4 regions of the Paenibacillus sp. Lou8.1 genome follow, and region 4 is predicted to be linked to each of the others. Evidence: riboswitches for the same ligand, from Rfam matches in the RefSeq annotation. Region 4 holds a riboswitch; each other region holds the start of a gene.
What was found. A riboswitch is a leader RNA that binds a small molecule or an ion and turns the genes downstream of it on or off. The one in region 4 is predicted to bind thiamine pyrophosphate.
Positions count from the first base shown of each region.

Region 1: it holds a riboswitch for thiamine pyrophosphate, as region 4 does, so the genes downstream of both, tenA (thiaminase II) here and NLX78_RS14180 (ABC transporter substrate-binding protein) in region 4, are expected to answer to the same signal.
Region 2: it holds a riboswitch for thiamine pyrophosphate, as region 4 does, so the genes downstream of both, NLX78_RS03820 (thiamine phosphate synthase) here and NLX78_RS14180 (ABC transporter substrate-binding protein) in region 4, are expected to answer to the same signal.
Region 3: it holds a riboswitch for thiamine pyrophosphate, as region 4 does, so the genes downstream of both, thiC (phosphomethylpyrimidine synthase ThiC) here and NLX78_RS14180 (ABC transporter substrate-binding protein) in region 4, are expected to answer to the same signal.

Region 1 is NZ_JANAVN010000005.1:260,274-268,119, forward strand. Features, by position in the region: gene NLX78_RS09415 (helix-turn-helix domain-containing protein) at 1-1,033, shown strand, start outside; gene NLX78_RS09420 (aspartyl-phosphate phosphatase Spo0E family protein) at 1,333-1,500, shown strand; gene thiE (thiamine phosphate synthase) at 1,445-2,158, opposite strand; gene thiD (bifunctional hydroxymethylpyrimidine kinase/phosphomethylpyrimidine kinase) at 2,155-2,985, opposite strand; gene thiM (hydroxyethylthiazole kinase) at 2,982-3,824, opposite strand; gene tenA (thiaminase II) at 3,900-4,589, opposite strand; TPP riboswitch at 4,727-4,829, opposite strand; gene NLX78_RS09445 (NAD-dependent malic enzyme) at 4,922-6,643, opposite strand; gene NLX78_RS09450 (glycosyltransferase) at 7,041-7,846, shown strand, end outside.
Region 2 is NZ_JANAVN010000002.1:217,651-225,496, reverse strand. Features, by position in the region: gene NLX78_RS03835 (hypothetical protein) at 1-505, shown strand, start outside; gene NLX78_RS03830 (hypothetical protein) at 492-1,481, shown strand; gene NLX78_RS03825 (ABC-F family ATP-binding cassette domain-containing protein) at 1,853-3,406, shown strand; TPP riboswitch at 3,500-3,608, shown strand; gene NLX78_RS03820 (thiamine phosphate synthase) at 3,873-4,466, shown strand; gene thiO (glycine oxidase ThiO) at 4,531-5,679, shown strand; gene thiS (sulfur carrier protein ThiS) at 5,676-5,879, shown strand; gene NLX78_RS03805 (thiazole synthase) at 5,882-6,649, shown strand; gene NLX78_RS03800 (ThiF family adenylyltransferase) at 6,646-7,707, shown strand.
Region 3 is NZ_JANAVN010000013.1:44,037-51,882, reverse strand. Features, by position in the region: gene NLX78_RS18555 (lipoate--protein ligase family protein) at 1-471, shown strand, start outside; gene NLX78_RS18550 (Fe-Mn family superoxide dismutase) at 492-1,871, opposite strand; gene NLX78_RS18545 (alpha/beta hydrolase) at 2,130-3,167, opposite strand; gene NLX78_RS18540 (IclR family transcriptional regulator) at 3,466-4,209, shown strand; TPP riboswitch at 4,364-4,476, shown strand; gene thiC (phosphomethylpyrimidine synthase ThiC) at 4,664-6,508, shown strand; gene NLX78_RS18530 (hypothetical protein) at 6,630-6,782, opposite strand; gene NLX78_RS18525 (YitT family protein) at 7,289-7,846, shown strand, end outside.
Region 4 is NZ_JANAVN010000009.1:51,497-59,342, forward strand. Features, by position in the region: gene NLX78_RS14160 (ABC transporter ATP-binding protein) at 1-848, opposite strand, end outside; gene NLX78_RS14165 (ABC transporter permease) at 893-1,669, opposite strand; gene NLX78_RS14170 (MTH1187 family thiamine-binding protein) at 1,666-1,959, opposite strand; gene NLX78_RS14175 (hypothetical protein) at 2,273-2,455, shown strand; gene NLX78_RS14180 (ABC transporter substrate-binding protein) at 2,463-3,506, opposite strand; TPP riboswitch at 3,699-3,808, opposite strand; gene NLX78_RS14185 (pyridoxamine 5'-phosphate oxidase family protein) at 4,079-4,513, shown strand; gene NLX78_RS14190 (bifunctional 2',3'-cyclic-nucleotide 2'-phosphodiesterase/3'-nucleotidase) at 4,735-6,837, shown strand; gene NLX78_RS14195 (EAL domain-containing protein) at 7,113-7,846, shown strand, end outside.

The DNA of each region.
Region 1 (7,846 bases), on a different contig from region 4:
GCACAATGCTGCATTGTTGCTCTACGAAGGGATTGCGGAAGGCGAGAAGTACCAGCATTCTGAACGTTTGGCTACTTGTCAGTATCGTATGTTTACCATTCAGGTGGGTAACAATCAGATTCGAAATCTCAAGGCGGCTACACGATTTGAACCCTTTGTCGAACGTCTGAATGAAATAGATCAACTCGATGCGTTAAAAGATTTGGCGAATGTGTATCGTTCTCTGCGTGAATGGGACAAGCTCGATGCAACTGCTCGAAAAATGAGAGCCAAAGCGGAGATCCAATATTCTTTGAAGCATCAACAGAAAAAGCGAGAGTGGGAGGAGTCTGAAAAGAGGCTGAGTCGCCCGATGTTTGTGTACATTACCTATGCTGATTTACTGTGTGCGAGTGTCTGTGAAGCCCAAGGCGATTATCAGCAAGCATTACAATTTACAAATGCATACGCAGATTTAGATTGGGTGATCGAGACAGACCAGAAAACTCAACACTGGGTCAACTTGTTCAAGCATTGGGCAGAAGGTAATACTTATGTAAATAAACTCCTATCTGGAGATACGAATGTGCTTCCTCATTATGTTGAATATATTGCATCCACATCAATCACTACCGAGAATGAAAAGCTATCCAAGTTGCTGAACGTTATGATAGCTGCTAACCGATATGCAATAGATATCAATGATGTCCTTTCACGTTTTGAAGTGGAGATTAATTCTTTTGCTCTGCTATCACAATCTACTGATATGTACACCCAACAAGTGATGCCGGATTATTTTGCATGGTTTGGTTATGAACTGGCTTATTACTATTTAAGACGGGGAATGTTCAATGATGGCTTTAAACACTTAATATATGCATTGGTAAAAGCCCACATACTAAATAATGAGACTTATTTTATAAACTGTACGGGACTTTTTGCACATTTCCAAGCACATGCGCTTCCCGAAACAAGGGAAGAGTATTTCAAACTATTAGAAAAGGTGTGGTTAGACAATGTTGAAAAAAATGATTCTGCTGGTCATCGCAGCTAGCTTCTTGTTTATTTTATCAATGCCTGTTCAGTCGCATAACCAAAATCAAAGAATAACGCCTCAAGTACAAATTGGAGGTGCTTAAAACGGTTAGGTTGTATGTTCTAATATTTATTGAATCTTTTTATGAAAAAGAGCCTCGGTCCCGCTTTATTAGTGGAGACGGAGGCTTTTTTTACGTGGATTTTGGGGTTTCGCTGTTTATGCAAACTTTTGTGATGTTCTTTTTTTGTTAGGCGCATCATTTGAAAATCCAAAAAACGTCTTTTTGTTATAAAATATGACATATAGGAGGGATCATGCTGATGAATCAAAGTGTGACTTTACTTTGTGTCGAAAGAGCTAGGAAGAAACTGTACCAGGTCCAGAAAAAGTATGGATTTTTAACACATCCCAAAGTAATAGAACAATCTAAAAAGCTGGATGATCTGTTGAATCAATATCAAACATGTAGATCGGATCATTGAGAAATGAGACCATATTTTTCTTTAATTCCTTGACCGCACCTCTAACCTGCTCTGTCTGTGTCACGGCTGAAATCACCGCTACACCATCTGCACCTGCACGTGCGACTTCCTCAACACGGTCCACTGTAATACCTCCGATCCCAACAATCGGCACATCAATTCCCGCTTTACGCATCTCATATAAAATTGCCGGTCCCTGTACGGCATGGGCATCATCTTTCGAGATGGTGGGATAGATTGGTCCGACGCCGAGATAATCAGCACCTTGCAGGATGGCTCGACGTGCTTCCTCGATGGTATGGGCGGAGACGCCTAAAATTCGATTTCCGATTCGCTTGCGGACGGAATCGGCGGATTCATCGTCCTGACCGATGTGAACACCGTCGGCGTCGAGTTCAAGAGCCAACTCCACATCGTCATTGATGATGAAGGGGACACCAGCGTGACGGCACAGTTCCTGTAGCTGGCGCGCAAGTTCGAACATAGGAACGCCCGTTAACGCGCCGAGACCCTTTTCTCGGAACTGGACCATGGTTGCTCCGCCAGCCAGAGCCTCCTGCACGACCCAGCCTGGTTCCGCGAGGCAATTCACGCTTCCAAGCACCAGGTATATCTGTAGATGGCGGCGCACCACCTCTGACAATATTCTGCCGCTCATAGAAGCATCTCCTGACGACGTCGGTAGGCCCAATGATTGGTTGGGCCGTGTCCCTGTCCCAGACACAACGTATCCTCAATTGCCGCCTGGATGAAGGCTTTGCCATTCGAGATAGCCTCCGGTACAGACATCCCTTTCCCTAATTCCGCGGTAATCGCTGCCGAGAAAGTGCACCCTGTTCCGTGTGTATGGACAGTCCGTACTCGCTTGCCGCTCAGCTCTATAAAGGCGGTTCCGTCAAAAAGCAGGTCAACAATCTGTCCGCTGATCTCGCTCTCGTCAGCGTGGCCACCCTTGATCACAACGAATTTTGGTCCCATACTGCTAATATGTCTCGCAGCCTCGCGGCGATCCTCCATCGTATGGATACTGATCCCTGTCAGGGCTTCCGCCTCCGGGATATTCGGTGTAACGACCAGGGCCAAGGGGAGCAGGTCGTCCTTCAAAGCCTGCACCGCTTCCAGCTGCAGCAGTTCAGCGCCTCCCTTGGCAATCATCACGGGATCGACGACGACCTTTTTCCAGCCGAACCTTCGGATCTGCTCGCTCACAAGACGGATGATGCCGGCATTAAACAGCATGCCAGTCTTCAGGGCATCCACTCCAAGGTCTAATCCTACAGCTTCGATCTGTTCCGCTGTTGCTTCCTCTGGTAGCGGATATACGCCGTGGACCCCTAAGGTATTCTGTACGGTAATGGCCGTAATAGCCGACATGCCGTACACGCCAAGTTCTTGAAAGGTTTTGAGATCAGCTTGAATTCCAGCCCCGCCGCCACTGTCTGAACCAGCAATCGTCAGCGCTCTGGGTACACGAACGTCTGTCATCGCGCACCACCTGCTGCTGTTGTTCCGGCTTCATGGATCGAGACATGCCCCTCTAGTGAACCTGTATGCAGTTTGGCCAGCTCGTCGAGAAAGGCAATCTGGAAGCTGCCGGGCCCCAGCTCTGCGGTACGTGCTGCGGCTCGAGAAGCTGCTGCACCGTAAAATGCCAAACCTGCTGTACCGGCGAGCAGCAGGTTGGGTTCAACAGCTGCAAAGGCACCTAACACAGAGGTCAGCAGGCAGCCTGCTCCGGTTACCTTCGTGAGGAGCGCGTCTCCGCCGCTAATCATTCGTGCTTCGGCCCCATCGGTGATGACATCCTCTTTTCCAGTAATGACAACCATCGTATTGAGCGTTCGAGCAGCCCGAATTGCCAGATCGACATGGCCGCTGTCAGCACTGTCACCGGCATCTACGCCTTTAATCTCACGCGCTTCTCCAACAAGATGTGCGACTTCGGCTGCATTGCCCCGCACCAATGAGATTTTGACTTCACTCAGGATTCGCAGTGCCGATTCAGTTCTAAAGCTCGTTGCTCCCGCACCGACCGGATCTAGCAGCACCGGAACACCGTGTGCATTCGCCGATTGTCCAGCAATGATCATGGCATCCACCAGTTCGCGGTTCAGTGTACCGATGTTTAACACGACGGCACCTGCTATTTTTGCCATATCTGCTACTTCCTCAGGTGCATAGGCCATCACCGGGGAGGCGCCCAATGCATACAGGCCGTTGGCCGTAAAGTTGGTGACTACCACATTGGTCATATTGTGAACGAGGGGTTTGGTGTTTTGTACCTTCGTCAGGAGATCCGAATAGCTTTTTTCCCATGTACTCATAATGATTATCCTCTCTATAGTTGGTAGTTCAACAGGGCATTTAACCGTACTTCACGAATCGAATTGCCAGGCTAACTATTCCAAGACCGTTACCTGCATCTGGACTGGCCATTCTTCTTGCGTATAAGCCATGTCCCAGAACTTATATTCCAGCTGGCAGCTCAGTATAAAATGCTCAATCATCCGCTCCCGCTCAGCAGCCGTTGCGTCTTCCGCCCAAGCATCTACACGTTCTCGGAACTTGAGTGTTGTATCATCAAGCTGGTCTCCATAGAAGCCCATCCATTCATAGAACGGATGAGACTCATCCGGCTTTACTTCATCCAGCAGCCTGCGACCAATCTCGGCATACGTCCACATACATGGCAGCAGCACAGCCAAGATCTCGCCCAGGCTACCCTCATGCGCAACCGTCAGCATGTGACGGATATAGTGATGAGCCGACGGAGCGAGCGGATATCCCTGCAACTCTTCATAGGTCACCCCTGCGACAGCACAGAAATTTTGATGCGGATGAACCTCGCTGTGGAGAATAAAAGAGATTTGTTCATTAAATACAGCCATGTCCTCCCGATTCGTGCATTTGGAGATTGCGATGCCGTATATCCGCATGTATGCGTTCAAATATTCAAAGTCCTGTTTTACATAGTGAATCAGCTGTCCCCTTGTCAAACTTCCTTCAGCAATACCTCTCACAAAGGGGTGCTCAAAAATCGCTTGAAAAATGCCGTCCGCCTGCCGACGGAGTTCTTGTGTAAAACTCAATTTCCCCACCTCCATCAAATTGAAGAGCAAGAAGTCCTGTAAGAATATAATTCCGGAACAACGCTAAAAAGCCGCCCCGGAAAAATGGAGCGGCTTCAACAATAGGCCCAATACGCAAAAAAACGTTTGAAACCTTATATACGAAGGCTCCACTTTCCTACGCTAGTACGAACTAGATCAGGTTCAAAGGGTCCAAGATACGTTCTTGTCTCAGCCATAGCGGCTCCCCTAGTGGACTTCTATTCTTTTGACTATTACTGTACATACGTTCATACGCTATGTCAAACATAGTGTGCAAAATATGAAATTTCCTCTAGTTAGGTGTTTTGAGCTTAGTGAGGGTGATGAATTACACTTTCCACAGCTTTGACCTTGGCATATTCCGGTTTCCACATTACATCCCGTATAGCTTGTTCCACATCTGAAATGTGCGCCTGGGCTACCTGATCCTGTATCGCGGCTTTTGCAACCGCAATCGCAACAGCGTACGAAACTTCGCGTAATTTTCGGATATGAGGGAGTAGTGCACCGCCAGGCGTATTCGAATCTACACCATTGGCAACAGCAACTGCTGCCGCTGTAAACATCGCAGGGGTAATCCTTTTGGCTTTAACCACAATCGCACCCAGACCCAGTCCCGGAAAAACAAAGGCATTGTTCGCCTGTCCAATCTCAAATTTCGTACCGTTATAGGTGACGGGCTCAAAAGGACTTCCGGTTGCAATCAGTGCTTTGCCATCGGTCCACCGTATCAAATCCTCGGGTACTGCTTCTGCAAGGTTTGTAGGATTGGACATGGGCATAATGATCGGGCGTTCTACATGTTTCGCCATCTCCTTGATGATCTCTTCAGAAAAGGCACCTGCTACACCGGAAGTTCCAATCAATATCGTAGGCTTCACCTGACGGATGACCTCTAGCAGTGGTATTTTGCCGTCACCCGATCGGGTCCATGAGCTGATTTCATCCTTTTTGCGCACATACGGTTTCTGATACTCCAATACGTCTTCCATATCTTCCATTAACAGCCCGCGATAATCAAAGGCCCAAAAGGACTTGAAGGAATCTTCTGCGGAAAGGCCGTCCTCAATCATAGCACCCCGAATTTGATCAGCGTTACCGATTCCTGCTGCCCCTGGGCCGAAAACAAGTATTTTTTGTTCACGCAGCGGAGTCTTGGTGACATCCACCGCCGAAAGAATCGCAGCCAAGGTCACCGCTCCTGTACCTTGTATATCATCGTTGAAGGTGAGTATGCTTTGACCGTATTTTCCTATAATATGGCGTGCATTTACGCTGCCCACATCTTCCCAATGTAAAAGCGCCTTTGGGAATTGCGCTAACGTTTTGCTGATAAAAGTATCAATAAACTGGTTATAGGCTTCTCCGCGAACCCGTTTATGGCGGTTTCCGATGTACAGTGGATCATTCAGCAGCTTTTCATTATTTGTACCTACATCCAGTACAATTGGCAGCACCCGCCCGGGATGAATGCCTGCCGCAGCCGTATACACTGCAAGCTTGCCGATAGCAATGTTAATACCCCCGACGCCCCAGTCACCAATCCCTAAAATACTTTCGGAATCTGTCACGACGATCAGATCCACATCATGGCCACTCAAACCAGAATTATGGAATGCTTGTCCAATACCGTTCGGGTTATCTATCGACAAATATATGCCTCCAGGGCGGTTGTACTCGTGACTATATTCTTGAATCGCGGTTCCTACGGTCGGCGTGTAGACTACGGGCAGCATTTCACTCAAATGATCGGTTAGCAGCCGGTAGTAGAGTACGACATTTCGGTTGTGAAGGTCGTTGAGAGAAGCATTTTTTCGCAGCATGGTGGGTTGTGCCAGAAACTGCTGATATGCCCGTACGCTCTGTTTCTCTAATGAAAGGACGGTGGGAGGAAGGATTCCTTCCAAACCCAGTTCTTTGCGTTCTTCTTCTGTAAAAGCGACACCTTTGTTCAAAAGGGGATTTGCCAACACATCCTTTCCCCGCAATGGAGTAGATAATGAGCCATCGCGATTGACATAAAAAGCTTCCATAGAAAGACCTTCTTTCTCTTCATTTTCATAACTATTCATAACGAAAGATGACATGTTGTCCATAGTATGGACGTGCAAATATGTTTTATTCTTGCATTTATCTATGACAAAATAACCATATTTGTTTCTTTCTAATGATATAAAAGAACTAACTTTCAATATAGATTCGCTAACCATTCCTGATGATTTTGGTTCTAATGAATCAGGTCTAAATGCTCTGTTTTTATCAAATATGAAAATTAGTTTTTCTTCTCTTATCTCCATATATATCATGGAGTGTCAGTTATTTTGTTAAGGAAATATGAAGTATTTGGACATTAATTTAACTCCTATAAGCAAACATTCTTAATTCTTTTTCAACAAAATAGAACTATTCGGAGGAAAAGGAGAGGTTTGTGTGCAGGGACCTATAGCCATTTTTAGCGATAACGACAGGGCTATTGATTATCCCAATGTGATTTGTTTTTACCAATATATACAGTGCGAGGACACGGAGGCAGCTTCAGTCTACGAGAACGCATGTTGTTGCCTGATTGATTATAGGGAGCCGGGGCAGGCAGTGCGGAAAGCCAATCAGATCCGTAGCCAATTTCCGCAAATGCCATTGTTACTGGTGACGGATGTAACATTTCCGTTCAGTGATCAGCATATGGTGCAAATCATCGGAGTAGGTCGTTTGCGGCTGCTATTTTGGCAAGCCAATGACAACGAAGAAATGCTTTCGGAAATACAAAGCTTGCTCTATCCCGAGTATTCGACCAAAAGCCAACATATTGCATTTATCTTGTCTGTATATAACGAAGAGCAACGTTTTGTTCATGTCAAAACCTTTGCTGAACGATTGCAGGTCTTTATCCGCAGCCATATTATTGAAGGTTCGATTTATCTCATTGATGATGGTAGCTACGATGGTACGAATGCCTTGATTAAAGCGCTGGAGGCAGCCACGGACTTGTCCGTAAACCGGATTAATCAGAATCTTAGCCCGCTACTTCAAACAAGGGAATTGGGACGCAATACACGTAAGGCAGGGACGTATCTGGAAGGGATGCGGACCATTGGTGCGGATTACTACGTATTTGTGGACGCAGATGACTCCTTTTTTATTGAGGATATTGCCAGAATGATTAATGTTGTTCAGCAGGGCTATTATGATGTCGTGATCGGAACCAAGGATATGACCGCTGAGAATCGATCTTTATT
Region 2 (7,846 bases), on a different contig from region 4:
TTTGTACATCGTACCCGCAGTTCAAGCTGCTGAACGGCAGGATGATATATCCGGGTTAAATACATATCATTCAACTGTACGTTTTGTTGATATGGTAAGAACCAAAGGTTACATTACACCGACGATGTATAACGATTTTATGCGTGATCTGGAATTGACAGGCAATACGTACGAAGTTGACTTGGAGCATATGCACAAAAAGTATGTACCGGACTATGCAGATGCCGCGAAGCCAGACAGTTTTCTAGGCAACTATGAAACTGTATATGATGGGTACTATAATCCGCAAATCTTGCCTGTACTGTTTCCTGACAATCAGCAGCCAAAATCAGATCAGACACGTCGGTATACCTTGATGGCCGGGGATTATTTTACGGTCCGGTTACATAATACGAATCGGACTCCTGCGAACTTGTACAAATCATGGCTTCTCGGTGAGGCAGATAGCGGCAAGCCGGCAGTTACAGCTTCTTACGGGGGCATGGTTCTGAATGAAGATTACTGATTTTGCAGTCATATTTATACTTTTGTTTTTGCCCTTTGGTGTAGTTAGTGACTTACGGGTGCAGAATCAGCGTGAAGTGCAGCAGCTAGAAATGAAATATACGTCGGCTCTCCGTACCGCAGTTCAGGATGCAGGGGTCGTGCTCTCACAGAATGAACGTCAGGAACGCGAGGCCGGATACGGATCGGATAAGTTTTTTCGTGTAGATAAAGAAGCAGCGCTGAACACGTTCCTGCATACCCTTTTTCTTAATGTAGGCATTGATGAGGATATAGTAGCACAACGTGCATTATTGGATTATATACCAGCCATTGTAATTCTGGATTATGACGGTTATTATGCGTTCACTTCAGAAGCCTATACAGACGAGCGTGGACAAGCTGCTATTGCCCACAAATGGAGCGAAAAAAAGCCATATGCCTATGTTGATTCAGTAGGCAACAGTGTGGGGTTCAGCTTGGATAATTATGTGCACGCATACGATGCGCGGAATCACAGGTGGGTGGAGGGTTTTCAAAAGGAACTTCAGGATCAGACTCCTATATCTTTACTGAATAATTCAGAAGCTTTTGAGCAAATACGTCGTTCCACTATTGTTGGCAGCGTTCAAGAGGACCTGGCGCGAATGATTAATGTCCATAATGAAAAAGCTGCACGTAACGGCATATCCTATACATTCACACTACCGATCATTCCGCAAGAGGAGTGGTACAACACGATAGATGATGTGGGTCTGATCGCGTTTATCCAAGGCATTCCGGTCGGAGACAGGTATTACAATAACTATGGATTTGGTGGTGGGAGAGTCGTCAGAAAGCAAGACATTATCGGTGGCATAGAACCAGAAACTAGAATGAAATATTTTTATAGAGATTCATGTCCAGCTCCCTTTAAAGCGAGTGAACGTTTTACGGATGAAAAATCTGCAGCAGCTGCGGGATACTTTGAGTACAAATGTTATAATGGCTTAAAATAATCACCCTCATGGGTGGTCAGGCTGTCGAGAAACCCCCTGTTTTTTTGCAGGGGGTTTAAAACTGTCTTAGTGGTCTAAAAACTAGGGTCCTCAGATCGTTTTAAATCGATTTTTATTTTAAAAGATGCGTCTCCCCATATAAAAATAGAAGTGTCGAAAAGTCCTCTAGACTTTCTCGACACTCTGATCACCCTCATGGGTGGTTTTTGTTTTTTTAGGCAGATCCATACCAAAAAACCTTAAAATTCACTGTTTTCAATATTCCGATATGGTTGTAGAATGTGCTACAATAAAGCTTTGAAAGAAACGAAATGCATATGAAATAAGAACAGTCGGCAGCGCCGATGACAATAAGGAGCCAAAAACAGCTTATGAGTTTATTGACTGTAGAAAATGTATCCCACAACTTTGGGGACCGCGCATTATTTAAAAATGTTTCCTTTCGATTGCTTGCGGGGGAACGTGTAGGTTTGGTAGGAGCTAACGGTGTTGGTAAATCGACACTCATGAACATTCTCACTGGAAAATTGCTTAAGGATGAGGGTAAAGTGGAATGGACTCCACGTGTACGTTACGGTTATCTGGATCAGCACACCAAGCTGACACCGGGCAAAACGGTACGTGATGTATTAAAAGACGCTTTTCTTCCTTTGTTGGAATTGGAAAAGGAAATGATGCAGATTACTGACAAAATGGGGGATGCTTCTCCTGAAGAGTTGGAAGTGTTGCTGGAACAGATGGGTGAAATTCAGGAGCAACTGGATATGGGGGATTTTTACCTCATTGATGTGAAGGTTGAAGAAATGGCGAATGGACTAGGTCTGTCGGCCATAGGACTGGATCGGGATGTATCTGCACTTAGCGGCGGGCAACGGACAAAGGTGCTTCTTGCTAAGTTGCTGCTGGAAAAACCGAATGTCCTGCTGCTGGATGAGCCTACCAACTACTTGGATGTAGAGCATATTGAATGGCTTACGCGCTATTTGAAGGATTATCCCTATGCTTTTATCCTTATTTCACATGATACTGAGTTTATGAACCAGGTCGTTAATGTTATTTACCATCTTGAATTTGCCAAGATGACCCGTTATTCAGCTAACTATGAAAAGTTTCTTGAAATGGCGGATCTGAACAAAGCTCAGCATATTGATGCTTATGAGAAGCAACAGGACTTTATTAAGAAACAAGAAGATTTTATTCAGCGTAATAAAGCGCGTGCTTCTACCTCAGGCAGAGCAAAGAGCCGTGAAAAGCAGCTTGATCGGATCGAACGTATTGATAAGCCTGAAGAAGCCGCAAAACCAACCTTTCAATTCAAAGAGGCACGTGCAAGCGGAAAGACGGTATTTGAGGGTATTGATTTTGAGATTGGTTATACACATGCCCTTTTGCCTAAGATGTCCATGACGATTGAACGTGGCGAAAAAATTGCAATTGTCGGCTACAACGGTGTCGGTAAATCGACATTGCTCAAAACCATATTGGGAAAAATTCCGCCAATCAGTGGAAAAACCTATCAAGGTGATTTTTTGCAGCCCGCTTATTTTGAGCAGGAAGTAAAGGCAGAGAAAATTACACCGATTGACGATGTGTGGAATGAATTTCCGCATTTGAACCAGCATGAAGTACGAGCGCATTTGGCGCGCTGCGGTTTGAAAAATGAGCATATCACACGTCCGCTATCTGCGCTTAGTGGTGGAGAACAGGCTAAAGTCCGTCTTTGCAAACTGTTAATGCGTGAAAGCAACTGGGTATTGTTCGATGAGCCTACCAACCACTTGGATGTTAAAGCAAAGGATGAGCTGAAACGTGCCTTGAAGGAATACAAAGGGACGGTATTGCTTGTATCTCACGAACCGGACTTTTACGAGGATTGGGTAACCAAAACGTGGAATGTGGAAGAGTGGTCAAGTAAAGTTAACTAAAATCAGTTAAATCCAGTTCTGCATATTTCACACGAAGTGGGGTTTGCAGAATTAGGAAAATATGCTAAGCTATCTATAGCTTATACAATAAAATAGTCACACTAGGGGAGCCGCCCATGCGGCTGAGACGGAATAAATGGATTTCGGACCCTTTGCACCTGATCTGGGTTATGCCAGCGTAGGGAAGTGAGCGCCGTACAAACAAGGCAACACCATCTTTATTTTGTTTGTGCGTGGGACGATACACGTATACGGATATCATGGTCCGTTCGATTATTGGACGTTCGTTAAACCACTTCCTTGGGGAAGTGGTTTTTTTGCGTTTCGTTCATTTTAAGTTGTTCGAGCTTCCGTAGACGGATTCACATACAATCCCCTTTCATTACTGCTGGTAGACGTGGCTGCTAAGCTTAGATCCTTTAATCCAATGTGAGGTGAAGACAAAATCGAATTACACGCAATTTCAATGGAAAAGGGCACTTTTGCACAAGCCGCCCGAGTGGCTGCTATGATTTGTCCGTATGTTCATTATGTACACGCACGTTTAAAACAGAATGGTGCCTCTGCATTGCTTTCTTTGACTCGCAGCATGGTGGAGCAGGAAGTTCCTTTGCAACAAATTGTAGTAAATGATCGTGTGGATGTAGCTTTACTTACTTTGGTTGGAACCGTCCAGCTACCAGCTAATGGATTACCTGTTGTGGATGTGAAAAGCCTACTTTCAAAGAGTACACGCTGTGGAGTGTCTGTGCATTCCTTGGAGGAGGCGCAGACTGCCGAGCAGGCAGGAGCAGACTATGTACTTTATGGTCACGTATATGAGACCCATTGTAAGCCCGGTATTGTACCGCGGGGTTTAGCTCAGCTTGAACATATTTGCAGGCTGTCGAACATTCCGGTGATCGCGCTGGGCGGCATACAACCGCACCATATCCCGGAGCTTTATATGGCCGGAGCAAGCGGAATTGCGGTGATGTCTGGTATATGGGAGGCTGAGTCGCCCGTTGCAGCTGCGATGGAATATAGGCGAATGGCAGATCTTGTAGTTCACAGCTTGTAGCGAGAAAACGAGAGTAGAGGCAAGCTGAAAGCAGAATGGTTGATGGAGAGGAGACACGGAACAAATGCTAAAGATACACACAGAGGCAAGAGCGATAGGACATGCTGAATGCTTGGTCATAGGTGGAGGTGTCATCGGCAGTTCCATTGCTTATCATGTGGCCAAGGAGGGAAGAAGTACGATCATGCTGGAACGATTGATCCCGGGTGAGGGAGCCTCAGGAGCAGCGGTTGGAATGCTGGCAGCGGAAAGTGAAGAGTTCACCGACTCTGAGCTGGCACGATTTGCTCGCAGAAGTCGAGATGCATTCCCTGAGCTTGTCTGTGATCTGGAGCGTTTGTCGGGTATTTCGGTGGAATTCCGTACAGAAGGATTTGTGACCCCTTTCCGTACGGAAACTGAAGGCCAAAAACGCTGGAAAGCTGCTAAAACGCGAGAGGATGATTGTCCTATCTGGTGGGATGCGAGGGAATTGGCCCGACGAATTCCAGGTTTGGATGAACAAGCGATCGGAGCAATATATCGTTCAAAGGAGACACAAGTGGCTCCTGTCCAGCTTTGTCGTGCTTATGCAGGTGCTGCTGCGGTGCTGGGAGCAACGGTATGGTCTGGTACACGGGCAGAGCAACTGGTCATACAGGATGGTCGAGTTTGCGGTGTCCGAACAGATAGCGGCTTTTTTTCCTGCGATCAGGTCATTATTGCTGGAGGCTTGGATAGCATGAAATTACTGGCGCAGGTTGGGTTTGAATATCCACTTTATCCGGTCAAGGGCGAAGCGGTAGCGGTCTCCTTGAAGGATCACCCATTAGAATACACCATTTATGCTGATGATATTTACCTCGTGCCTAAACAGAATAACGAGCTTTGGATTGGGGCAACGAGCCTTCCGCATCAATATGACGAAGAAGTGACCGTAGGAGGCTTGGAGGGGTTGCTGGCACGTGCCTCTGCCTGGCTGCCGCGCGTCCGTGAAGCTTCTTTTATACGCGCTTGGGCGGGCTTACGTCCGCAGGCTGCATCAGGTCACCCTTTTATAGGCACTGTTCCTGGGGTCGAGGGCGTATATGCTGCAGTCGGGCATTATCGCAACGGTGTCCTGCTGAGTGATGCTACCGGGCGTGCGATGGCAGCTATGCTTAATGGGGCTGGTGCAGCAGAACTTGGGATAAGTAGTTTTTCTTCTGAGCTCCTCAAGGAGAAAAGCATATGAAGCTGACGATTAACGGCCAGAGCATGACCTTTTCTAATCGAATCACTCATGTGAATCAATTGCTACATGAGCTTGATGTAAAGGTGAAAACCGTAGTGGTGGAGCTGAATCGGCATATATTGAGCCGTGAAGATCATGATGAAGCGGTACTGAAGGATGGAGATTGCCTAGAAATTGTACATTTTGTGGGAGGCGGTTGATCATGTTAACCATTGGAAAAGCATCTTTTACGTCGAGGTTGTTGTTGGGAACAGGAAAATTCTCTGATCTGGATATTCAATCCCAAGCCGTAGAGGCTGCTGAGACGGAAATATTGACGTTTGCTGTACGGAGATTGAACTTGGAGGAACGGGATAAGCAGCATTTTCTCGATATGCTGGATTTGAGCCGGTATACACTTCTTCCCAACACAGCAGGGGCTACAACAGCAGAGGAGGCGATTCGTATTGCCAAATTGGCAAAAGCCTCCGGCCTGTGCGATATGATTAAGGTGGAAGTCATTGGGGATAGCAAGACACTGCTCCCTGACCCTTTTGAAACGTTGAAAGCTAGTGATAAGCTGTTAGAAGAAGGCTTTATCGTGCTGCCCTACATATCGGACGATGTGATTCTAGCAAAGAGGCTACAAGAGCTTGGAGTACACGCCGTTATGCCTGGAGCCTCACCGATTGGTACAGGACATGGTTTGCTCAATCCGTTTTCATTAGAGCTAATTATTGAACAGGCGGAGGTTCCGGTTATTGTCGATGCGGGTATTCGCTCACCCGGTGACGCGGCAATGGCGATGCAGTTAGGGGCAGATGCTGTTTTGTTGAACACAGCCGTATCAGGAGCGAAGGACCCAGTAAAAATGGCCGAGGCCATGAAACTGGCTGTTCGTGCTGGAAGGTATGGTTTTGAGGCGGGGATGATTCCTGTAAAACGTTACGCTTCAGCAAGCAGTCCGACAGAAGGTATGGTTCAGGCATGAAGGTAACTGACAAATCCGGTGCAGGAGAAACACATCCAAGTGACCGTTATTCCAGACAGGAAAGATTCGCGCCCTTTGGACCGACAGGACAACGCCGGCTTGCTTCTTCCCACGTACTAATCATAGGTGTCGGAGCGTTAGGTACAGGTATTGCGGAAACACTCGTTCGCGGGGGCGTAGGTACAGTGAGCCTCGTAGACCGGGATTATGTGGAATGGAGCAATTTGCAGCGCCAGCAGCTTTTTCAGGAAAGTGATGCTGCGCAAAGATATCCCAAAGCAGTAGCTGCTCAGCGAAGATTAAAGGATATTAATTCGGAAACGGTTATACATGGACATGTACTGGATGTCGGGGTGGAAGAGCTGGAAGAGTTGATCCAGGGGGTAGATCTCATGATGGATGCAACCGATAATTTCGATACCCGACTTCTTATGAACGACATGGCACTCAAGCATCGGATACCTTGGATTTATGGGGGATGTGTGGGCAGCTATGGTGTAACCTATACCATCTTACCGGGTCAAACGCCTTGTCTTCACTGTCTGCTGGAAACTGTACCGTTTGGTGGAGAAACCTGTGATACCGCCGGGATTATTCCGCAGGCCGTACAGATGGTCACGGCTAACCAAACTACGGAAGCTTTCAAACTTCTTGGTGGATATCCAGAAGATTTGAGAGGAAAGCTGCTTTCGTTTGATTTGTGGAAAAATGAGTATGTAGCAATAGCGGTAGATAGCGTTAAAAAGGAGAACTGTCCTTCTTGCGGCAGCCAACCGACATATCCCTATTTGTCGGCCTCTCATCGGCAGAAGACAGATGTTTTGTGCGGTAGGGATACCGTTCAAATTAGACCAGCAAACCCGACACATCTGAATCTTGCAGAAACAGCAGATAGATTTGCTTCTTTGGAAGAAGGAAAAGTAGAGCGGAATCCGTTTTTGGTTTCCTTTAGTACAAGCGAGCATCGCTTAGTTGTTTTTGCAGATGGCAGAGCGTTGATTCATGGGACAAAGGACGTGGCAAAAGCAAGAAGTCTGTATCATCGCTATTTGGGTTAAACTATAAAAGCAGAAAGCCATTCTTTGGAGAATGATTTTCTGCTTTTTTGTTACAATAATATTAATATGCTTTAATGGCTTATAACAAACTTGTTCGTATCCAATATGTAATGCTATGTCCAAACCAGGTGGGTGAAAA
Region 3 (7,846 bases), on a different contig from region 4:
CTCATGGCAGCGCTAATTGCCGATGCGCTGGTTCCGTGGTCTGGCGAGGCGCAGACCGGAGAAATTCCCGGGTCCTTCTGTCCCGGGGATTACGATGTCAGCGTCCGAGGCCGCAAATTTTGCGGCATTGCACAGCGGCGCCAAGCCAAGGCGTATATCATCACAGCTTTCGTGATGATTGAGGGCAGTGGTGTAGAGCGTGCACAGGCGGTACAGGAGTTCTACACAGAGGCAGCCGGGGACACGTCGGCAGGCGTGCAGCAGCAGGATTACCCCCGGGTGAATCCAGCAACAATGGGTAGCCTGGCAGAGCTGGCTGGAGTGCCGTCTGTTGAGGCGTACACGGCATCTCTGCGCCGTATCGTTGAGAGCCGGACAGCCGTTTTACCTGCCGCTGGCTGGCTGGTACAACCGGAAGAATTGACCGAACAAATGGCAGCACTCAGAGAGCGATACGATTTGCAGGTGTAGTTTTTCTTTAGCTTAGAAGCTTAGAAGGGTTGCCATCTCAGTTTGGAGGCTTGGGTATAGCGCTCTGCAACCTCTGGCCAGTTAACGACATGCCACCAATCTTCAATGTATTTGTTGCGTTCGGCCTGATGCTTTAAGTAATATGCATGTTCCCATACATCTAGCGCTAGCAGCGGAATGGACTCCCATTGAGTCAGATTCTGGTGCTTTTCGGCCTGCAAAATTTCAAGTCGTCCCGCGCGTGGACTCCATACCAGGATAGCCCAGCCGCCACCCTCGACCTTTTCGGCTGCTGAACTGAATTGCTTTTTGAATGCATCGTAGCTGCCAAAATCCTTTTTAATCTGTTCAGCCAGCGGTCCGCTTGGGTTTCCACCACCTTGTGGACTCATGATCGTCCAAAAAAGAGTATGCAGATAATGGCCTGCGCCGTTGAATGCCAGTTCCCGTTCCCAATGCTTTACGAGGTCAAAATCACCTGTTTTTCGAGCTTCTTCCAGCTTCTTTTCCGCTTTATTCAGGTCATTCACATAGCTCAAATGATGCTTGTTATGGTGAATACGCATTGTTTTCTCATCAATATACGGTTCAAGCGCATTATAGGGGTAAGGGAGCGGCGGTAGCCGATGTCCCCCAATAGGAACCGACCGGCCGATTGTGGTTTTTTCCGTTGCCGAAGGTTGCGCCTGGCTGGACTTGACGCCTTTAGTCGTCCATGCGCCTTCTCCCCTTATGTCTGCCTGCCGTTCTCGAAGTTCTTCCTCTGGGTAATTCTCACCCTCTGTAGCTACATGATACAACCTAGCAGCCCTTGCGATGGAGCCAGGTTCCTGAAAGGGGGTTGTCGAGATCAGGAAATATTGGCTTTCATGTGCCGCGTGTAATACAACTCCGGCGGATTTTGGTTGCTGACGCAATGCATGACTGTGCTCGCTTAGCAGCCCGAGCTGCCGTACATACTCCTGTGACTGACGGTTTGCGGTTTGCAGCAAATCGTCCAGTCGACGATTTAATTCTTGTGAGTCAAGCTGAGAGTTTGAGGCTGACTCTGACAATGGCATTTTTACAGATGATGATGTGTCTAATCCCCTTGACTGTTTAGAATGTTCAGTGAATTCGTGTGTATGTGCTTGTGGAGCAGCTGACATCTGTTTCCATTCCTGATGCCACGCCTGATCTGCCGGATCGAGTGCGCTCCGTTGCTCTTCAAGCAACTCTATGGCGGTGCGTTCCGTCTGTTCGAATACAGTCCGCCAATCATCCAGCAGCCGTACATAAGTAGGCTCCAGTCCCTCGGTAGCGGATTTAATCACTTCCACATGCCAACTTTCCTGCTGCTTCCAATGCCGAATTTCCTCCAGCACACGTAAGGGCAGGAAAGACCCATAAGTACTCAGCATCGTATTTTACCTCCCGTATCCCACTATGGCTATCCGGCCGATCTGGCAGATCTGCCCTGGATGCATACGTACCCAGTATATTCACTGTCTCATCGGAAATATGTCTATGAACTCCCTTAATCCGGTCACATCTGTTAGGTAAAACAATGAATACCCATGGAACACGAAAAAGAAGCCCAGCTACGGCACGGGTTAAGTGTCCATAGACAGGCTTCTTCAAGGGGAAGAATAGAATATAGTTCTTCGAAAAATAATTTTTTACTTCGTATTCGTTTGTTTGTGGGCATCAGCGGTGGTTTTCTTGTCCTCCAGCTCCTGTACACTGCTTAGAAACGTCGATACCCGTCGCAAATATTCACGCGGGTGCTCTCTGAAAATAAGCTCATGTATCCCGTTTTTAACAATCCATACACTGGAAAGCGGGTTGGTTTGATTGGCAGCGAGCTTTTCCGCAATAGGATAAGGAGCTTTTTCATCCTGTGTACCATGCACAAACATGATCGGGAACGGGTAGTTTTCCTTTTTAACCTCCTGATATGGAATCTGATGCAAGCTGGTGCCGTTCAAAATTGGAAACAGCAACTCCAGAATTTCCAAAGACGGATGTCTTGGCAGATTAATTTGATTGTGAATGTTATGGTACAGCGTATCCGGTTCCAGCAGGAAGGTGCTGTCCAAAATCATTGCGTCCACATCTTTGGTTTGCAAGCCCGCCTGAAGAGCGGTGCCTGCTCCCATGGAGAAGCCCCATACGATAATCTCCGATGAGCCGCGTTGCTTCGCAAGCTGAATTGCTCCGAGGAGCTGTTGGGATTCTGCTTTGCCTCCGGTTGCGACTGCTTTGCTGTTTTGTGACGCAAATCCATAATCGAACATGACCACATTAAAGTTCAAACTGTGGGCATAATGCGCCAGATCATACATGGGAATCCAGCTTTCTTCGCGGTTAGCCCCATAACCATGGCTGAAAATAATCGTTTTCCGCGATTGATCCGCCGGGATATACCAGCCTTGTACCATGCGGCTACCATCCTTGGCAGGGAAGCTAACTTCCTCATAAGGCATGCTTTTGGCCTGCATCGGATTAGAGTACAGCGGTGCAACGGTGGGATTCGTAAGTACCCATGCGATGTAAGCATGCAAGGCAATAAAACAAAACAACAGAAAAAAGACGACCGACAGCAGCAGAGCAATCACAACGTGCTTGAACCGCAGCAGACGGGGATTAAAGAGTGGGGTGGACGGCTCCTGAACAGCGGTCTGTAGCTGAGCGTTGCGCTGGGATGTCGAAATCATGTAAGAGCCTCCTTATATAAAATTGATCTTCGTTTCATAGAATTTAGGTATAATTCCACTTGAAAATAGTAGTGTAGATCCGTATAGATACCTATTATCGTATGATGGGGATTATCCAAAGTCAACGCCTGAACCGGAAAAGTAAAAATGATGCAAAGAATTGTCGATGTTTGTTCTCGTTCTGTAATATGGTTGTCACAAAAACATCGGTTTACAGTAGCCGCGACTATTCTATATAATTTATGTAACCATGTTTCATAGTGTGAAACGAATATGGATACAAGAGGAGCGGTTCACGATGGAAGACCGTAAATTAACCGTTCGCGCTGTAGAGCGTGCACTTGATATACTGCTGTGTTTTACCGCAAATTCGGATCTTGGCCTGACGGAGATTGCCTCCAAAATTGGTCTACATAAAAGCACGGTTCATCGGCTGCTGACTACGTTGGAGGATCGGGGCTTTGTCGTTCGGAATGCCGAAACGGAAAAATATCGACTTGGCTTCCGTATTTGGGAGCTATCCACGCATTTGTCCCAAAGTGACGAGCCGGCGGTGTTGTTACAACCTGCAATGGAAGGACTACGTGACCGTCTGGGCGAGACGGTCAGCTTGTACTTACGGGACGGCAGCATGCGTATTCGCATACAAGCCGTGCAGAGCAATCAGGCGATCCGCAGGGTTGCGCCTGTAGGTGCGCGTATGCCGCTGGCTGTAGGGGCCTCCAGCAAGGTGCTGGCGGCCTTTATGCCGCCGCAGGAGCTGGAAGCCCTGCTAAGCGGGGATGAATGGCCGCCCTCAGTAGACCCGGAGGTCTATAAAGCTCAGCTGCAGGACATTCGCGAGAAGGGCTATGCGACCAGCTATGAAGAACGGGAGCCAGGGGCTGCTGCTGTGGCAGCGCCAATTGTGAACCGGAAGGGACAGGTCACTGCGGCTTTATCTGTATCTGGCCCGGTCAGTCGACTTGCACCCGAGACGCTACATGACTTTGCTCCGATTTTGATCGAAGCGGCGAAGGAAATGGGGCTTATGCTTCCGTAATAAGAATGAACACAGTTGAAGCAAGCAGAGTGATTTGATGGAGAACGTCTCCTTGGTAAAGGGAACCTAAAAGGGTTGCCAAAGCCATAAATTTGAAGTAGTCTGGTAAGGAAGGCGGGATGTCTGTTATATCCGCCTCATGTGAATAAAGTATCACAGTTACTGGGGGAGCCTGTAATGCCGGGCTGAGATGGAATCGTGCAAGATTCCGGACCCTTTGCACCTGATCTGGATCATACCAGCGTAGGGAAGTAATCGGCCATTGAAATGTATACGCGGCTGCTGTCTACGGTGACGCATTGGAATATCATTATTCCACATGCGTACTGTCTGGATAGCTGCCTCGTTAGATTAGCCGGTTCCCTGGGGAACCGGCTTTTTTGCATAGATCAGCGCCACCCTGGGAATGGTTCCGGATCGGTGTGTCATTTCATCGAAACGGGAGGAATGGACAATGAAGCCGACAGAAGCAGAAGGAACAAAAGGAACAGAATTGAAATCAGCAGAAGTAAGATTGGTAGGAACAAAAGAAGTTGAGGTAGAGAAGACAAACGGGGAGCAAGCCAGTGGGGTAACGCCCTTTCCAGGAAGCCGTAAGGTATATATTCAAGGCTCGCGGCCGGACATTGCCGTGCCAGAGCGCGAAATTGCTCTTCATCCTACACATACGCCGCAGGGCACGGAGCATCATGAGCCATTGCGTGTATATGATACAAGCGGTCCCATGACCGACGAAGCCTATCAGGTCGATATCCGTCAGGGCCTGCCTCCATTCCGGCGAGCTTGGGCCCTGGAACGGGGCGATGTGGAGGCTTACGAGGGACGCGCCGTCAAGCCGGAGGATAATGGACTGAAACCTGGCTCCAAACGGGAGACAGTGGAATTTCCCGGCGTGACCAACCGTCCGCTTCGTGCTTCGCAAGGGCGTACAGTGACGCAAATGCATTATGCGCGGCAAGGGATCATTACGCCCGAAATGGAATTTGCGGCGATCCGCGAAGGGGTGGAGCCTGAGTTTGTACGGCAGGAATTGGCGGCTGGACGAGCCATTTTGCCTTCGAATATCAATCACCCGGAAAGTGAGCCAATGGTCATTGGGCGTCATTTTCACGTGAAGATCAATGCGAACATTGGTAATTCTGCGGTTACCTCCTCCATCGAGGAGGAAGTGGAGAAAATGACTTGGGCTGTGCGTTGGGGCTCGGATACGGTTATGGACCTGTCCACAGGCCGTAATATCCATACAACACGTGAATGGATCATTCGGAATTCTCCTGTACCGATTGGGACTGTGCCGCTGTATCAGGCACTTGAAAAGGTAAACGGTGAAGCAGAAGCGCTGACGTGGGAGTTGTATCGCGATACGCTGATTGAGCAGGCGGAGCAGGGAGTGGACTACTTTACAATTCATGCGGGTGTATTGCTGCGGTATATTCCGATGACGGCGAATAGAATGACGGGAATTGTGTCCCGGGGTGGGTCAATCATGGCAGCCTGGTGCCTTGCGCACCATCAGGAGAATTTTTTGTATACACATTTTGAAGAAATTTGCGAAATTATGAAAGCCTATGATGTGGCCTTTTCTCTCGGGGATGGTCTACGTCCGGGTAGTATCTATGATGCGAATGATGAAGCACAGTTTGCAGAGCTGGAAACGTTGGGCGAGCTAACGCAAATCGCATGGAAGCATGATGTTCAGGTCATGATTGAAGGGCCGGGACATGTCCCTATGCATAAAATCAAAGAGAATGTGGATTTACAAATGGAGATTTGTAAGGAGGCTCCTTTCTATACCTTGGGACCGCTCACGACGGATATTGCCCCCGGATATGATCATATTACCTCAGCCATCGGGGCGGCGATGATCGGTTGGTTCGGGACGTCCATGCTGTGCTATGTTACGCCCAAGGAGCATTTGGGTCTGCCCAATAAGGATGATGTCCGTGAGGGTGTCATTACCTACAAAATTGCGGCACATGCTGCCGATCTGGCGAAGGGGCATCCACGAGCGCAGCAGCGGGATGATGCTTTGTCCAAGGCGCGCTTTGAGTTCCGCTGGCGGGATCAGTTCAATCTGTCGCTTGATCCCGAGCGTGCCTTATCCTACCATGATGAAACGCTACCGGCAGAGGGCGCCAAGGAAGCACATTTTTGCTCGATGTGCGGCCCTAAATTTTGTAGTATGCGTATCACTCAGGACATTCGCGCCTATGCAGCGGATAAGGGGCTGGACACTCAAGAAGCAGTAGCCGCGGGGATGCGCGAGAAGGCAGAGCAGTATCGGGATGGAGGTCAGTAAAACGAACGTGGGAGTTTAGGGACAAATGAATTAAAAAAGCCGTGGTTCTCTACAGTCGATGTAGGAAACTACGGCTTTTTAGCTTATGTAAAGCGGATCATGCAACCGGATAAACGGCGCCTTATTTTTTACCCATTTTTTCATTTAAAATATCCTGAAAGCTGAGCTTCTTCTCCGAGCTATCTTCTTTCTTCTGCATACTCACCGCGTTGGCACGTTGGTATTGGTGGTGAAAGGGCATCAGGGTGTGGACGGTTAAGTTCATTGTATTCATGTAGGTCATTCCTCCAATTCCATATTGTCAAATTCAGATTGAGTTGCTTAGGACGTCTGTATAGGACTATTTGTATGTACTTGATGTCGTAATGCTATGTAGGTTGCTTGGTAATGTTTCAATCATTATACCCACATTTTTTCAAAGTAAAACGCTTTTGACATAAAACAGGAAGATGGTCATATGTGTCCAAAATGTTGATTAGGAGGATGGTCGTTTTAGAGGAAAATGTGCCTAGGTCTAAAACAAGGGCTAGAGGCCCGTTTTCTTAGTTTAGCAGTCGGGATTGTGTTATTTTGTCGAATAACCTTGTAAAAGGACAATTTTGCGGAATCCAAGTCAGGATTGAGGCAGTCTGGTGGCGAATTAAAGTGTCAAAGTTGTATTGACTTTATGTTTGGTAGTAGATACCATGAACTGGTTGTCAGCGTATTTTGACAACAAGAGTCAGCCAATCCATCTGGCGATTCATCCTTTGAAATGTTAGAGAAAGGATTAGAGCATATATGAAAAAAAGTATTGCAGATATTGCATTTATTATTCTGGGTGCATTTTTTTTCGCACTAGCTGTTAATCTGTTTGTGATTCCGAATGAGTTTGGGGAGGGGGGCGTTACTGGCGTCACGATCATCCTGTACTACCTGTTTCAGTGGTCTCCCTCGATCGTCAATCTGGTGATTAATGGCTTGCTGTTGATTGTCGGATATAAATTTTTGGACAAGAGAACGACCCTGTACACTATAATTGCGGTCGCCTTTAACTCGCTGTTTTTACATTTAACGGTCAACTGGCGGATTGATTCGCATGAACCGACGATTAATGCTGTATTTGCCGGAGTTTTGGTGGGGGTCGGCATTGGCTTAATCGTACGGGTAGGTGGCACAACGGCAGGAACGGTCATTTTAGCCCGGATTGCCAACAAGTATCTGGATTGGAATATCAGCTATGGCCTGCTGTTTTTTGATTTGATTGTCGCGTTCTCTTCTTATTTTATTATTGGTCCAGAAAAATTGATGCTAACTATCGTTATTTTGTACGTTGGTACGAAGGTGATGGACTTCATG
Region 4 (7,846 bases):
GTCATGGTCCGCTTCCATTCAATAAAGAGCGGATCGAGGGTGATTTCTTCCCTACGCGGGCGGGGAAAAGGGACATCTACGACATGCACCACCGAAGCAGGTCGCGCCGACAGCACATAGATGCGGTCGGAGAGCAGCAGCGCTTCTTCAATGCTGTGGGTAATAAATAGCACAGAACGGCGGTTCTTTTCCCACATGCGTAATAACCATTGCTGCATGTCTGCACGTGTCAGCGCATCGAGTGCGCTGAACGGCTCATCCAGCAGCATTAATTCCTGCGGGCTGAGTAGTGCTCGTAGAAAGGCTGCGCGCTGTTGCATTCCACCAGACAGCGTATGTGGGTACGCCTTGGCGAATTTACCAAGTCCAACCTGTTCGAGCCATTGCAAGGCTTCTTTGCGACGCTCGCGTTCACTGGCGTACTCAGGGGGGACTGCTGTAGTTTTACGTGGAGCATTTTCTTGCCCAAGCAGTACGTTGTCCAGCGTGGTACGCCACGGAAAAAGGGCGGGCTGCTGCGGCATATAGCTGATATGACCACGTTCACCAGTCATGTCCCGTCCGTGCATACGGATACGTCCCTGCTGGGGTTTGAGTAGCCCACCGATGATGTGAAATAGCGTGCTTTTGCCGCTGCCTGACGGACCGATGAGGGAAACGAATTCTCCCGGCTTGACTGTGAGGGATACATCCTGCAGTACGGGCAGTAAGCTTCGCTTTTCGCGGAAGGCAAGGCTGATCCCGTCCAATTCCAAAGCAGGAGGAGCAGTTGAAGGACTCTGTTGTTCCCCGGCTCGTTGTTCATTAGCCACGTTGTGTGATGATAAGTCAATCGGATGCAGACTCATACGCGCCACGTCCTTTCTTTGCTGTATTTAATTCAAGGAGGAAGCTACTCTCGATCGGGTTTCCAGCGAACCAACCATTTCTCCAGTAGTAAAATAACCACAAACATGAGTAAGCTGAGTGCGACAATAATGCCGATGGCTGCAAAAATGAGGTCCGTGCGATAGGCCGATTTTTGCAGCAGCATATAATATCCAATTCCTTCACTAGCTCCGATCCATTCGGCAATGATCGCGCCCATCACACTATAGGTAGCAGCAATTTTAACGCCAGAAAAGACTTGCGGCAGGGAATGTGGCAGCTCCAGCTTCATAAAAATAGACATGCGGCTTGCACCCGACATCCGCATATAGTTCATCATCGTACGGTCTGTTCGAGTCAGCCCGTCCATGGCCGCTACAGCCACGGGAAAAAAGCATACTAAGGTAATGACCATGAGCTTGGGCAGCACGCCAAAACCAAACCACACCATGAGCAACGGACCGAGGGCGATGATCGGAATGTTTTGGCTAAGGATCAAGAGCGGGTATAGAGCAGATTTGAGAAAAGGAATCGTATGAAGAACGATGGCGATCAGCAGTCCCGTAGCTGTCCCTATAGCGAATCCCGCAAGTGTCAGACGAATTGTAGCCCATGTATGGGTGCCAAGCAACGCCGATTGCGCCATGCCCTCTTGTACGATTAGGGATGGAGCTGGCAGCAGCCAGGATTCAATATGTAAATAGGAAACCGCCCCCTGCCAGGCCGTTAAAAAGAAGAGGACCGCCACAAGGGGCGGCCATACGCTTTTCCACCAGGATGCGTTCTTGCCTTTCGGATTCATGGGCGATATTTCTCGGTCAGCTTGTTCATGCTGATGCCTTGTGGGTTATGTGCGATTTTGATCTGTGAAATGACGCTGGGACTGCCCGCTTCCGTCAAAGCCTCGTGCATTTCTTTAACCACTTTCAGCAACTCGTCGAGCTCGCCCTCCATGGTCGTATCCAATGGATTCACCTGATATTTGACTCCGGAGCGCTGAATGACCTCAATCGCCTTATCTACATACGGGTAAGAGTCCTCGTTATTAGGAGTTTTAGGGATTACTTGAATACTGAGCAGTGTGTTAGCCATGAAAATTCACCTGTCCTTTATTGTGGAGTTGTTTTGAGAAAATAGGGTGGTTTAAGGCGGGGAGACCGCTTCGCGTTTCATTTGATCTTACGATCGCTGTTGCCGTGGGATTCTTTGAATAAATTTTAAAAGGTAAGAATCCCACGGCAAAGGCGAACGCTGCGCTTCTCCAGATTCAAATGAACCGCTACGCTGCCAACCGCCTTAAAAAGCACCTTAGTTTTTAAGCTAGGTTGTACGGTATTTTGTATTTTTCTCACATAAGCGCACCTGCTTTTGCGCTTAGACACTATGAGACTAAAGAATAAACCAAGTGGAACGAGAACGAAGTGGGCGGAATGGTGCTGTACAAGCGTTAGCGTTCGCCTTTGTACCCAGATTTCAACCTCTGGATATTCATAAAAGAAATCTGGGTACAACAGCGATGGGAAGCACCATCCGACTGCGTAGTGGAACTTCGTTCACTTCTCTAGTTCAGTCTTATTTAGCGTTTTAACAAATGATCAGCGCTTGGGCAAGAAGTCGTTTGTGAAGGCTTTATCCACTTCCAAAGGCTTGCTGAGCAGCTTGCGTTCGTACATCCAGTCCGAATAGTTTTGCCATACCTCCGCTTTTTGCACACCCCATTGCGCGGCATCGTCCTGATAACGCGGGCTCAGCCATTTTTGGCTGGCAAGTACCAGTTTTTTATCCAGCTCCGGTACAGCTTTGCTTAAGATGTCCGCGGCTTCATCTGGATGGGCGATAGTGTATTCATAGCCTTGTGCGGTAGCGTTCATGAACGCTTTTACCAGTTCTGGATCATTTTTTATTGTCTGTTCGTTGCTCACAATTACAGGTGTATAGTAATCGAGGCTTTTGGAATAATCTTTTACATACAGCATATCTAATGACTCACCTCGAAGCTGGGCCTCAATTCCGGTCCATGCGTAGAAAATCCAGGCAAAGTCGATATCCCGCTTCACGGCTGTAAAATAGTCTGCATTGCCCATGTTGACGATCTTCACTTTGCTCACATCGCCTTTGTCTGAATCCATGATGGATTTCATGACCGCTTCTTCTACGGGAGAGCCCCAACCGCCGTATTTTTTACCTTCAAAATCTTTGGGGCTCTTAATTCCGCGATCTACTGGGGCTGCGAAGCCTGAGGTATTATGCTGAATCACCGCAGCGATGGATACAAGCGGCACGCCTTGCGTACGAGCCTGTGTGACGCCTTCTTGGTAGCTAATACCAAAAGGTGCAGCATTAGAGGCAACCATTTGATCGGCTCCGCCTGAACCAGGTTGAATAATTTGGACATTCAAACCCGCTTTTTCGTAAAATCCTTTGTCCTTGGCAACATAGAGTCCCGTATGATTCGTATTGGGTGTCCAGTCGAGCACGACTTTAACATCTTTGAGCTCCTTTGCCGGAGTAGACGTTTGAGTGTTGGTAGCGGGAGCCGCTTCTTGGGATGTGGAGGGACTTCCACCGCAAGCGGTCAGGGTCAAGGCCATGAGCCACAGACTGATCAGTCCCAGGCTTAACATTTTCATGCGCTTCATCGTTGTGTTCTCTCCTTTAATTACCCGTTATCCGTCCAATCAGACAGCTTATGTTCCCCATTTTCATAAAAATAACATCTGCCGGACGCGATCTTTCCAACAACTTAATCTTCAACAAAAAAAGCGCCCCGAGGTTCCGGGACGCTTGCGCTTGTATATACCAAAGTAAGGGATGGTCCTATGTAAAAAAGGCACATCTTGCTTAAGCATTCCTACGCTGGCATTACCCAGATCAGGTTGTAAGGGTCAGTGTCTTGGGACACACTCTCAGCCGGCCGATTCCAGCACCCCTGGCATTGTAAGGTTTAATGGGTTCATTTATTCGGGTTTACTACGACGATTATATGCCTTGAATGCGGGTCTGTCCAGCATGGAGGAAGAGATGGCGGTTCATTTGCCGAACGATAGGGTACACTTTTACTGTGAGCTTTGATCTGAAAATGAGCATGCATCAATCCGATCTGATCGGGTCATGTTATTTTCAGAACAGCTGTGCAGGTAGGTTCAGATGGGCTGGTGCCCAATGGCATGGCCGTAGAGAATTCTAATTCGTGAAAAGGAGTTGTTGTACTGTGGGTAAAACGGAAACATTGGATCGTAGCCAACTAGAACAAGCCATTGTGAAGGCTTTGGATAACAACAAATTTTGCTCGTTAGGTACGGTAGAGGGTGGCAAACCGAAAGTACGCTATATGGCCCTTTTTAACGATGGAATGAACATTCATCTGGCGACAGATCGCAAAACGCATAAAGTGGATGAGCTAAAGGATAATCCGAATGCTTATCTGCTGCTGGGTTATGAAGTTGGCGGTACAAAGGAAGTCGTAGAAGTGGAGGCTACTGTCCAGATTACAGCTGATGAAGGGCTGCGCAAACAAGTGTGGAACGATTCCTTGAAGGAATGGTTTTCCGGACCGGATGATCCCGATTATGTCATTCTGGACGTGAATCCGACTCGCATTGAGTATGTGGGTCAGCAAACGGAGCGCCAAGTGTGGAATAAATAATGAGAATATAAATGGATAAACCAGTGAATCTCCGAGTTTTTTAGGAGGTTTGCTGGTTTTTTTATTTTTGAGAGAATTAATTATTTTTTCATAAATAATTTAAGTGAATGACTACTCTTTTGTCTGGCGTTGGATTAAAATAGAAATGGTGGGTTCAAGGCTTACATATATGTGCAAAAGTATGTATATGAGGCATACACCTTAATGAGGAGGGGTATATTTTGTTATTTCGTAAAAATTGGTTTAAAGGGTTTACAGCAATAGTTGTAGCTTGTAGCATGCTGGTGTTTTCGGCCGCTCCATCCTGGGCAGCTAGCGATTCTCGCGATAGCGCTACGGTGAATTTGCGGATCATGGAAACAACGGATATTCATGCGTCGCTGATGAACTATGATTACTATTCAGACAAAGAAACCAACGAATATGGCTTGATTAGCACAGCTTGTTTGATCCAACAGGCGCGCAGTGAAACAAGAAACAGCATGCTGTTCGATAACGGTGATTTGTTACAGGGCAATCCATTAGGCGATTATATGGCCAGAAACAAAACCTATGAAAAAGAAGGCGGTGTCCATCCAGTCTACAAGATGATGAACTTGATGGGCTATGATGCGGCGACAGTGGGCAACCACGAATTCAACTATGGTCTCGATTTTCTGGAAAAATCGCTCAAGGGAGCCGATTTCCCTTACGTAAATGCGAATGTTTATGTTGATAAGGGGGGGCAAGCTACTAAAAATTATTTTACCCCTTATCAAATTCTTGATAAAACGGTAACGGATGAGAAAGGTGAAGAGCATACGCTCAGAGTGGGTGTCATCGGCTTGGTCACACCTCAAATTATGCAGTGGGATGAAGCCAATTTGAAGGATAAAGTCGTTACGAAGGATATTGTGGAAACGGCGAAAAAGTTTATTCCTCAAATGAAGACGGAAGGTGCTGACATTATTGTCGTGCTTGCGCACACAGGTTATGAGGATGTGCCGCAAACGCCAATGATGGAGAATGCCGTTAAATATTTAAGCCAGGTGGACGGAATTAACGCTATTCTGTTTGGGCATGCTCATAAATCTTTCCCTGGTCCTGATTTTAAAGAAATGAAGGGTGTAGATCTAGATAAAGGAACCATTAACGGCGTACCGGCCGTGGAAGCTTCCTCATGGGGCAAGGAGCTGGGTATTATTGACCTGAGCCTGGAAAAGAAAAACCGCGAGTGGAACGTAACAAACTCTCAGTCTGAAGTACGTCCGGTTGTGAATACCACTAACCAGGCTGTGCAGTTTACTCCTGACTACAAACTGACAGATTCGATCAAGGAAGAGCATCAAGGAACCTTGGATTATATTCGTCAACCTGTCGGAACAACGACTGCACCGATTACCAGCTATTTTGCATTAGTGCAGGACGATCCTTCTATTCAAATCGTGACGAATGCACAGAAATGGTATGTTCAAAACCATCTTAAAGGAACTGAATACGAAAAACTTCCCGTATTGTCGGCAGGCGCTCCATTCAAGGCCGGCGGTCGAAACGGAGCCGAGTATTACACCAATATTCCTGAAGGTACGGTAGCGATTAAAAACGTATCCGACCTGTATGTGTATCCGAACACGGTTCATGCTGTAGAAGTGACCGGTGCTGAAATTCAGGAATGGCTGGAGTGGTCTGCAGGTCAGTTCAACCGCATTGATCCAAAGCAAACTGAGGAGCAATCGCTGATTAACAAAGATTTCCCAACCTACAATTTTGATGTCATTGACGGTGTGAATTACCAGATTGATGTAACTCAGCCTGCACGATATGATGCCAAGGGAACTATTATTGATTCTTCAGCTCATCGTATCAAGGATCTGCAATACAATGGAAAGGCTATAGATCCTGCACAGAAATTTATCGTGGCCACCAATAACTATCGTGCTTCCTCATCCAAACTGGCTAACCCAGATGGCAAACGAATTGTGATGGCAGCACCGGATGAAAGTCGTCAGGTCATTGTTGACTATATCCGTACGAACGGAACGATTAATCCAGCGGCGGATGGCAACTGGTCTATTGCTCCTTTTGGTCAGGCAAAGGTTACTTTCGAGTCCTCTCCTGATGCCAAAGACGTGCTGGCAGGAAATCAACAAATTTCATTCTTGAGCAGCGCGGCAGACGGCTTTGCCAAATACAGCTTAAAAGCTGGCGCTAAGCCTAGTGCAGCAACGACTCCCGTAAAGGAAGCTGTGGCTCCCGCGAAAGCAACAGCAAAGCCAGCTGTTAAAACGACCAAACCCGCGACTGTTAAACCAGCTAAAACAACGAAGCCAAAGGCGTCCAAATAACTTCGAACTTTAGTTTTCAATCAATATCAGAGTGAAGCAGCAAGTCTCTTTAACCAAGAGATTTTCTGCTTTTTTTAATGTCAAAAACAACAGCCCCCGAATTTATCATGAGTGCAAAAAGTTTTCTATTTTTGTCGAATATATACTTAAGTCCTAAGTTGTCGTTAAGAATAAGCTAGTTTTTTGTAAAAACACGTAGTTATATAGTACTTTTGTTCTAGTTATTTGTGATATAATGGTGAAAAAACCGGAAAATTGTTCCGAGGAGGACCATTATGACATGCAGCAATTGCAGCATCATATTACCTATTAAGGATCAAGGATTGCTCAGAATTAGGCATTCCAGGGTGTCGCTTACTCCAGCATTAGATGGTTTGGGTATGCTATCGGAACAAATGAAGCAGGAACATGAGCGTGAGGGTGGCATAGAGTTTCGCTATGACAGCCGTTCAGAGCTGGAACAGCTGGTTAACGGACTGGCTCGTCTGCCGCAGGAATACTTGAACCAAATGCAAGTTGTGGTGACCGGCCTGCATCATGTCGAAGGATATGAGGAGTGGCTTTTATTTAGTCAATTGCAAGCCAGACTGCAACATCCGGATATCGTGAATATCATTAAGGATCAGAGTTTTTCCAGCCATATGCAACCTATTGTTGACCACAAGCTGGATATTATCGGGTTTGAGTTTTTACTGCGTCCGTCACATGCGGAGAGACCTTTTCAGCCTTTCCGACTGTTTGAAATCGCCCGTGAAGCTGGTTTGCATGCTCATCTGGATCGCTCGGCTCGTATTTCCGCTATTGAAAAAAGTGCAACATGCCTTCCGGCGGGAATTAAACGTTTTATTAACTTTCTCCCTTCGACCATTTATAATCCGGCTTATTGCTTGAATCACACCTTTGAGACGATTGATCACTTATCCATGAATACGAAGGATTTTGTATTTGAGGTCGTAGAAACGGAAGAAATAGACGACCTTAATTTTTTGCATCATATCTTTGATCAATA